Regions from separate parts of the Arthrobacter saudimassiliensis genome, predicted to be linked through region 1. Evidence: predicted binding sites of a transcription regulator. Region 1 holds the regulator's gene; the other holds the start of a gene.
What was found. Region 1 encodes HspR, which represses chaperone genes until heat shock. Its sites were predicted from a motif close to AAGTTGAGTCNNNNNGACTCAACTT; they were not measured.
Positions count from the first base shown of each region.

Region 2: AC5RV6_RS03905 (Hsp20/alpha crystallin family protein) is a predicted target of HspR. The motif match lies at 2,074-2,098, and genes of this name have one in related genera.

Region 1 is NZ_JBNHFX010000001.1:726,118-730,944, reverse strand. It holds gene dnaK (molecular chaperone DnaK) at 1-651, shown strand, start outside; gene AC5RV6_RS03340 (nucleotide exchange factor GrpE) at 654-1,265, shown strand; gene AC5RV6_RS03335 (DnaJ C-terminal domain-containing protein) at 1,351-2,355, shown strand; gene AC5RV6_RS03330 (heat shock protein transcriptional repressor HspR) at 2,444-2,950, shown strand; gene AC5RV6_RS03325 (ABC transporter permease) at 2,979-3,782, opposite strand; gene AC5RV6_RS03320 (ABC transporter ATP-binding protein) at 3,779-4,765, opposite strand; gene AC5RV6_RS03315 (transcriptional regulator) at 4,807-4,827, opposite strand, start outside.
Region 2 is NZ_JBNHFX010000001.1:842,988-847,814, reverse strand. It holds gene AC5RV6_RS03920 (phosphoribosyltransferase) at 1-435, opposite strand, end outside; gene AC5RV6_RS03915 (SDR family NAD(P)-dependent oxidoreductase) at 526-1,278, shown strand; gene AC5RV6_RS03910 (hypothetical protein) at 1,297-1,986, opposite strand; gene AC5RV6_RS03905 (Hsp20/alpha crystallin family protein) at 2,157-2,648, shown strand; gene AC5RV6_RS03900 (ATP-binding cassette domain-containing protein) at 2,783-4,827, shown strand, end outside.

The DNA.
Region 1 (4,827 bases):
GACAACCAGCCGTCCGTGGCGATCCAGGTCTTCCAGGGCGAGCGCGAGTTCACCCGCGACAACAAGCCGCTGGGCACCTTCGAGCTGACCGGCATCGCCCCGGCGCCGCGCGGCGTCCCGCAGATCGAGGTCACCTTCGACATCGACGCCAACGGCATCGTGCACGTGTCCGCCAAGGACAAGGGCACCGGCGCCGAGCAGTCCATGACCATCACCGGCGGGTCCTCGCTCTCCAAGGAGGACATCGACCGCATGGTCCGCGAGGCCGAGGAGCACGCAGCCGAGGACAAGAAGCGCCGCGAGGCAGCCGACGTCCGCAACTCCGCCGAGCAGCTGGCCTACTCCGTGGACAAGCTGCTCACGGACAACGACGACAAGCTGCCCGAGGACGTCAAGACCGAGGTCAAGGCCGACGTCGACGCCCTGAAGACGGCCCTCGCCGGAACCGACAACGATGACGAGGTCAAGAGCGCCTTCGACAAGCTGCAGGCCTCGCAGACCAAGCTCGGCGAAGCGATCTACGCCTCCGCACAGGCCGACGCCCCGGGCGCCGGTGCCGCCGGCGGCGCCGGAGCCGGAACGGATTCCGCGTCCGCAGGCGATGAGGACATCGTGGATGCCGAAGTCGTCGACGACGAAGAGAAGAAGTAGCCATGGCGCAGGACAACGGCGCGAACCCGGAGCCGGGTTCCGACGAGCCCCGCGGCACCCCTGACGACGCGGCCTCGCAGCCGGCCGGTGCGGAGAACCCCGCACCGGGCCAGGGGGCTGACGGTGACGCCCTGTCGCAGGCGGAGCAGATCCTGAACAGCGCCGAGGTTCCGGACGCCCCGCAGGCGGCCGGCTCCCCGGAGGCGGAGGAGCTGCGCGGGGACCTGCTGCGCCTGCAGGCCGAGTACGTGAACTACCGCCGGCGGGTGGAGCGTGACCGCGACGTCGCCCGGGAGATGGCCGTGATCGGCGTGATCAACGCCCTCCTGCCGACCCTGGACGACATCGAGGCCGCCCGGCAGCACGGCGACCTGGCGGAGGGGCCCTTCGCCGCGATCGCCAAGAAGCTGGAGAGCGCGCTGGGCACGTTCGGGCTGACCCGGATCGACGAGACCGGAGTCGAGTTCGATCCGAACATCCACGAGGCGCTGATGCAGCAGCAGAGCGCGGACGTGCAGTCCGACACCGTGACGCAGATCCTGCGGATCGGCTACAAGGCCGGGGACCGCGTGCTGCGCGCGGCCCAGGTTGTGGTCTCAGTACCGGAGCAGTAGCGGCAGGGCCCGGGGCGGCAGGCGCCCCGGGCCTTCCGTGCCCCGCCGGGCACGGACTGGAGACTGGAACGAGAAAGGGACGCCATTGGCTAGCCAGGACTGGGTCGACAAGGATTTCTACAAGATTCTGGGCGTCCCCAAGGATGCCTCCGAATCGGACATCAAAAAGGCATATCGGAAGCTGGCCCGGAAGTACCACCCGGACCAGAACCAGAACGACGCCTCCGCGGAACGCATGTTCAAGGACGTCTCCGAGGCCTATTCGGTCCTTTCCGACGCCGAGGAACGCCAGCAGTACGACGCCATCCGTGCCATGGGCAGCGGCGCCCGCTTCAGCGCCGGCGGTGCCGGCGGACCGGGCGCAGGAGCGGGAGCCGGCGGGTTCGAGGACCTGTTCGGCGGCCTGTTCGGCCAGGGCGCCGGGCCGCGCGGAGGCTCCCGGCGCACCACCTTCAGCACCGGCGGCAGCAACATCCCGCCGGAGTTCGCCGACCTCTTCGGCGGCGGCGGAGGCTTCGGTGGCGGCTTCGGCCAGGCTCCGCCCACCAAGGGCGCGGACCGGACGGCGACCACCACGATTTCCTTCGCCGGCTCCATCAACGGCACGGTCATCGGCCTGCGGGAGCCCTCGGGCGAAGTCATCGAGGTGCGTGTTCCGGCCGGCGTCAGGGACGGCCAGACCATCCGCGTCCGGGGCAAGGGCCAGCCCGGGCCCGCCGGCGCAGGCGACCTCATGGTCACCGTCCACGTGACGCCGCACGACTTCTTCAAGCGCGACGGCAACGACATCCGCATCCACGTTCCGGTGAGCTTCCCCGAGGCCGCGCTCGGCGCGACCATCGAGGTGCCCACCCTCAGCGGAGACACCGTGCGGCTGCGCGTGCCGGCGGGAACGCCGTCGGGCCGGACGCTGCGGGTGAAGGGGCGCGGAGTGAAGACCGCCAAGGCCACCGGCGACCTGCTGGTCACCGTGGACGTCGCGGTCCCGCAGAACCTGAGCAAGGAGGCGAAGGATGCCGTCGAGGCCTTCGCCCGGGCCACCACGGGCGAGAACCCCCGGGCCTCCCTGGCGGCCAAGGCACGCCTGTGAGTCCGGAACCGGCTTCCGCCCGGGAACCGGCGCTTTGACCTATGATCACTGATCACACCCCACAGCCGACGTCGTAAAGGAGGATCCTGTGGCCATCGACGCAAACGCGCCGATCTTCGTCATCTCGGTCGCGGCCGAGCTGGCGGAGATGCACCCGCAGACCCTCCGGCAGTATGACCGGATGGGCATCGTCAGCCCGTCGCGGGCACCGGGCCGCGCCCGCCGCTACTCGCAGCGCGACATCGAGATGCTCCGGCAGGTCCAGCGGCTCTCCCAGGAGGGCGTCTCCCTCGAGGGGATCAAGCGGATCATGGAGCTGGAAAAAGAGGTTCGGGGGCTGCGCGCCCAGGTGGAGGAGCTGTCGGCCGAACTCGACCAGGCCCAGCAGCGCCAGCCGGACCTGGGCAGGATCTTCGCCGCAGGGCTCGGCGGCGACGTCGTGCCCCTGGCCCGCGGGCAGCGCCCGCCCGCCTCGGCGGCGTTCAAACCGCTGGGACTGGTCTCGCTGGTCCAGCGGCACAGCCGGCTGCGGGCGCTGCCGGCCGGCAAGCCCCAGTCACGGGACTACGCGAACGGCTACGCGGCCTCGCTCTGAGGCGGAGCCCGCACCCCGGGTGCGCCGGTCAGCGGAAGCGCCGGCCCTGGTCCCGCCGGTTGGCCCAGACCGCGCCGGCGCCCAGCAGCAGCGTCCAGGCAAGGAAGCAGGCCAGCGCTGCCGGTTCAAACGGTTCCCCGGAGAGGGCCGACACGGACAGGTCCCGCGCTGCCCGCGAGGGAAGGAACCGCGAAAACGTGTCCAGCCCCGGAGAGAAGATCTCCGGCGGCAGCATCATGCCGCCGGCGAACGCGAGCGGAAAGAACACCACCTGCGTGAGAGCGATCGCCACCTTTGAGGTGCAGAGATAGCCGATCAGCAGGCCAAGGCACAGGAACGGCAGCCCGCAGACCAGCCAGACCCCCACGGCCAGGGGCACCCGCCACCAGGGCAGGGTTCCGTCGGTGTACAGGTCCATGCCCGCCGTCGTCGTGGCACCCACCACCAACACGGGGATGAGGGCAAAGAAGGCGAACATCATGGCGGTGAGCGCCCGCGCGACCGTCGGCGGCAGCGCGCCGACCGGCAGGGTGCGCACGTAGCTGCTCCACGGGTTGGCCCGGTCCTCCGCGACTCCGATCCCGTAGTTGAACAGGAAGGCGCTCATCACGCCGAACACCGCCAGCTGGGCAATCGACATCAGCGAGGCGACCGGGTTGGAGGTCACGGCGGTCTGCGGCAGCACAAAGAACACCAGCGCCAGGGTGGGGAAGACCGTGGAGGAGAGCACGGCCACGGGAATCCTCAGCTGCTCCAGGACCTGCGCCCGGGTATGGACACGGACCAGGTGCAGCTGCGAGCTGTTGTTCTGCAGGGCAGGGGAGGTGCTCATCCGACGTGCCTTTCCGCTGAGGGTCCTGCCGGGGTGCCGGCATCCGGTGCCGGCGGCGTTTCCCGGCCGGAGGTGGAATGGGTAAGGGCCACGAAGGCCTCCTCCAGGCTGGCGGCGTGGACCTCCAGGCCGCGGAAGTCGGCGCCCCTGCCGACCAGCATGCGCACTGTTTCGTCGGCGTCATGGCTGACGATGGTGGTGGCGCCGGACGCCGTGACGTTGACGGCGGCGGTGCCGGGCCAGGTCCGGAAGGCCTCTGCGGAAAGGGAGGTATGGAAGGATACGCGGCTGACGCTGACCCGGCTGCGGATCTCGTCCACGTTGCCGTCGGCGATGACCGCGCCGTCATTGACGACGACCACCCGCCCCGCGAGGGTCTGGATTTCGTCCAGATAGTGGCTGGTGATCAGCAGGGTTCCTCCGCCGGCCCGGTAGGCGGCGAGCTGCTCCCACAGGTTCTCCCGTGCCTCGACGTCCAGTCCGGTGGTCGGTTCGTCCAGGACCACCAGCCGGGGCCGGCCCACGAGGGCCAGGGCCACCAGCAGCCGCCGCTGCTGTCCGCCCGACAGGCCGCCGCATTGCTTTCCGGCGGCCGCGGCGAGGCCGAACCGCTCCAGCAGCTCCGCCGTCGGAACGGGGTCGGGATAGTGGGCCGCGACGAAGTCCACGGTCTCGCGCACCCGCAGGGTTGCAGGGACCGAGGTGGCCTGGGGCGTGGTGCCCAGGGCCCGGCGGGCCTGCGGAGTCCTGGGATCCCGCCCGAAGAGCTCCACCGTTCCGCGGTCCGGCTGGCGCAGTCCGGTCAGCAGGCTCAGCAGAGTGGACTTTCCGGCTCCGTTGGGGCCCAGCAGGCCCACGGTCTCGCCGGCGCTGATTGCGAAGTCGACGCCGGAGAGCGCCGTCACCGAGCCGTAGGACTTGTGGACGCCGCGGGCGACGGCGAGGATCTCCGGCGGATCGGGGTCTGGTTTGTTGATGCTCACGGGCGGCTGCTCCTGGGTGCGATGGACGGGGGACGGCGGGCTTAGCTGAGGCCGGACAGCAG
Region 2 (4,827 bases), 120 kb from region 1:
GCCGTCATCGACCAGCAGCACCGTCCTGTCCTGCAGCGACAGCGGCCCCCGCCCCCTGCGGTACAGCTCCTGCCGCCGACGCAGCTCGCGCTCCTCCGCATCGGCTGCGGCTTCGAACGCCGCCGCGGCGCGGGCAGCGCCGTCGCGGGCCTCCCACCGCCGGTACACGTCGTCGTTGACGGCCCGGACCAGCTCACCGGCCACGCCGGCCAGTGCTCCCACGGCGAGTTCGGGCTGGGCGGGATGGCCGATCTTGCGGACCAGGAGCACGTCCAGCGGCGCGTCGAGGCCGGACGCCGCCTCCGCCGCCACCGGAACGCCCCCGCGCGGCAGGCCGAGCACCAGCAGGCCCGGCGTTCGCCGCCAGGGCTGCAGTGCCGCGGCCAGCTGCCGGCCGGCGTCGTGCCGGTCCCGATACCGCTGCGTCCCGTCCACCATCCACACGCTAGGAGCCGCCCGCCCGGGGTTCAAGGACGCCGTGAACGATCGTTGCCAAAGCTTCCGGCACCGGCAAAGGTGTAACCCATGAGAAAAACAGCACTTGTCACCGGAGCCACCTCCGGACTGGGCAGTGAGTTCGCCCGTCAGCTGGCCGAGCGCGGGCACGCAGTGGTCCTGACCGGCCGCAACGAAGCCCGGCTGAAGGAAACGGCGGAGGAGCTGGCAGCGACATGGCAGGTGCCCACGGAATGGCTGGCCGCCGACCTGGCGACGGCCGACGGCGTGGCGGCCGTCGCCGCCCGCGTGGCCCGGCCGGACATCGGCATCCTGGTCAACAACGCCGGCTACGGGCTGAAAAACGACTTCCACGCGAACCCCCTGCAGGACGAGGTCGACCACCTCAACGTCTTGGTGTCCGCTCCGCTGCAGCTCTCCCACGCTGCGATCAACAGCATGCTCGCCGCCGGCGGCGGCACCATCCTCAATGTCGCCTCCGTGGCCGGGTTCCTGCCGCGCGGCACCTACAGCGCCGCCAAGGCCTGGGTGATCAGCTTCAGCCGCTGGGCCAACATCCACTACCGGGGCCGCGGCATCAACGTCACCGCAGTCTGTCCCGGGTTCGTGCACACCGAGTTCCATCAGCGCATGCAGATGGACAAGTCCGTGTATCCGAACTGGATGTGGCTGGACGCTCCCCGCGTGGTCCGCGAAGCGCTCGCCGACGCCGACGCCGGCAAGGCGATTTCGATTCCCTCCAGGCGCTACAAGGTGCTGGCCGCCCTCGGCGCCCGCGGCCCGCAGCGGCTCGTGGCCCGGATCGCCGGCCGCGGCAGGTAGCGGGGGCCGGCCCGCAGGTCAGGCCGCCCGGTCCAGATCGGCGCGGGTGAGCCCGGTGCTCCCGGCCGGGCGGCTCTTGCGCACGGCGTTCTTGCGGATCGCTGATTTCACCGGCGAGAGAACGGCCCCGGGGCGCGGGCCGGACCCGGTGTCCGGGCCGCGCGTCGCCGTCACCGCGGGTGCCGTTGCCGCCGGCACCGGGAGCAGCTGCGTCCGCGGCGCCGCCGCAGATGCCGCCCGGGACGGCGCCAGCGCCCGCTGCACCTCGGGCGTCCCGGTCGCGCCTGCGGGGACCAGGGCGGAGAGGAACTCCTCGCGCGCCGCCGAGGTCGCTTCCAGGAAGGTCCGCAGCGCCTGTGCCTCATCGCGGCGGGCGCGTCTTTCCGCAGCCTGCCGCACCCGGCCGAAGGCCAGCCAGACCAGCACCAGCAGGGCGATGCCGGTGAGGTAGATCAGCGCCAGCCCCAGGGGCAGCGACGACGCGCCGCCGGAGAACAGCCCCAGCGCCGCAGCGGTGAGCCAGGCCGTCGACGCTGCACCGGCCGCTGCCCGTGCGCGCGCCTCCGTGGAGGCCTGGTGCCACCACTGCCGCAGGGCACGGACTCCGGCAGGGCCGGCAAACCGCCGAAGCACGGATAGGGAGCCGCGCACAGCGGCGAAACGGATGCGTGCGGACTGCCCGCCGGCAGCCGGCATCGGAACGGACACGGTGACCTACCTTCCACAGCGTGGGCGAATGAAAGACGGGAACTGGCGAGTTAGCACTCTCCAGATGCAAGTGCTAATCTACCGACGAAGTTGAGCGAAGCCAACTCAACTTCGGCGAAGACCCATCAGCACGATGCTTCATCGACTGCGAGTTGAAGGAGTTGATTGTTTTGGACCGATTCGATCCCATCCGCGAACTGGACCGCTTTGCCCAGGCCATGCGCCGCGAAACCCTGCGCGGGATGCCCATGGACCTTTACCGTGAAGAGAACCGGTACGTGCTCAGCGTGGACCTGCCCGGCGTGGACCCCGGCTCCGTGGACATCGACGTCGACGGCCAGCTGCTGACCATCCGCGCCGAACGCACCCTGCACGGCGGCGAAGGCGTGCAGTGGCTGAACCGGGAACGGGAGGGAGGCTCCTTCCTGCGCCAGCTCAGCCTGGGCCGGGAAATCGACACCGCGAACATCACCGCGCACTATGACAACGGCGTCCTCAACGTCGTGATCCCGGTCAGCGAGAAGGCCCGCCCGCGGCGCATCGAGGTGCAGTCCGGTTCGGCCGCCGACGCCGGCGCGGCGCCGGCGCTGAAGGCGGAGGCCGACGGCGGCGCCGCCGCTGCCGGATCCTCCAACCGGAAGATGGAGGCAGCCAACGCTTAGCCCCACAGGGCATCGGGCCCGCGGACCGGCGTCCGCGGGCCCTAAAGCGGTCAGGACCTGTCCGCAGGGACATGGACACCCGCTTGCTGCCCATGGCAGGATTTCGGCCGTCGGCAGCCGAGAGGGGAGAAGCCATGGAGCGCAGCACGGCAACGGAGGAGCCTGCGGTCCAGGCACCGGCCGCAGGCCGCGGCCGGGACGTCATCCGGGTGCAGGGCGCCCGCGTGAACAACCTCAAGGACGTCACCGTGGAGATTCCCAAGCGGGCGCTGACGGTCTTCACCGGCGTGTCCGGGTCCGGAAAGAGCTCGCTGGTGTTCGACACGATCGCCGCCGAATCCCGCCGACTGATCAATGAGACCTACAGCGCCTTCCTGCAGGGCTTCATGCCCGCCCTGGCCCGCCCCGAGGTGGACCGGCTGGAAGGACTGACCACTGCCATCCTGGTGGACCAGGAACGGATGGGCGCCAACCCGCGCTCCACCGTGGGCACCGCCACGGATGCCAACGCCATGCTGCGCATCCTGTTCAGCCGCCTGGGGCAGCCGCAGATCGGTTCGCCCAACGCCTATTCCTTCAACGTTCCCTCGGTGCGGGCCAGCGGGGCCATCACCGTCGAACGCGGCGGCAAAACGAAGGCGGAAAAGGCGGTGTTCAACCGGCTCGGCGGCATGTGCCCCCGGTGCGAGGGCATGGGCGCGGTCACCGACTTCGACCTCACCGCCCTGTTCGACGCCGGCAGGTCCCTCAGCGGGGGCGCCCTGCTGGTGCCCGGCTACAGCATGGACGGCTGGTACGGGCGGATCTTCTCCGGCTCCGGCTTCTTCGACATGGACAAGCCGCTGGGCCGCTACACCAAGCGCGAGCTGCACGACCTGCTCTACCGGGAACCCACCAAGGTCAAGGCCGACGGCATCAACGTCACGTATGAGGGCCTGATCCCGAAGATCCAGAAGTCCATGCTGTCCAAGGACCGCGAGGCCATGCAGCCGCACATCCGCGCCTTCGTCGACCGGGCGGTCACCTTCACCACCTGCCCGGACTGTGGCGGCACCCGGCTCTCACCCGAGGCCCGCTCCTCGAAGATCCGCGGCATCTCCATCGCCGACGCGTGCGCCATGCAGATCAGCGACCTCGCCCAGTGGGTTCGGGACCTGGACGAGCCCTCGGTGGGCCCGCTGCTGGCCGGGCTGCGGCACCTGTTCGACTCCTTCGCCGAGATCGGCCTCGGCTACCTGTCCCTGGACCGGCCCGCCGGCACGCTCTCCGGCGGCGAGGCCCAGCGCACCAAGATGATCCGGCACCTGGGCTCCTCGCTGACCGACGTCACCTACGTCTTCGACGAACCGACCGTCGGCCTGCACCCGCACGACATCCAGCGGATGAACCGGCTGCTGGAACAGCTGCGCGACAAGGGCAACACCGTGCTCGTCGTCGAGCACAAGCCGGAGACCATCGCGATCGCCGACCACGTGGTGGACCTCGGCCCGGGCGCCGGCGGCGCCGGCGGCACGGTCTGCTTCGAAGGCACCGTCGAGGGCCTGCGCCGCAGCGGCACCCTCACCGGGCGGCACCTGGATGACCGGGCCACGCTCAAGGACACGGTCCGGTCCGCGACCGGTGCGCTCGAGGTCCGCGGCGCCTCGGCCCACAACCTCAAGGACATCGACGTCGACATTCCGCTGGGAGTGTTCTGCGTCCTCACCGGTGTGGCCGGATCGGGCAAGAGCTCGCTGATCAACGGCTCCGTGGCGAAACGCGACGGCGTGGTCCTGGTGGACCAGGGGCCCATCAAGGGGTCCCGGCGGTCCAACCCCGCCACCTACACCGGCCTGCTGGAGCCGATCCGCAAGGCCTTCGCCAAGGCCAACGGCGTTAAGCCGGCCCTGTTCAGCTCCAACTCGGAGGGCGCCTGCCCGGCCTGCAACGGCGCCGGAGTCATCTACACCGACCTGGGCGTCATGGCCACGGTCGAATCGACCTGCGAGGACTGCCAGGGCCGGCGCTTCCAGCCGGCCGTGCTGGAGTTCACCCTGGGCGGGCGCAACATCGCCGAGGTGCTGGCCATGCCGGTCACCGAGGCCCGGGAGTTCTTCGGCGCCGGGGACGCGCGCACGCCCGCGGCGCGGAAGGTGCTCGACCGGCTCGCCGACGTCGGGCTCGGCTACCTGCACCTCGG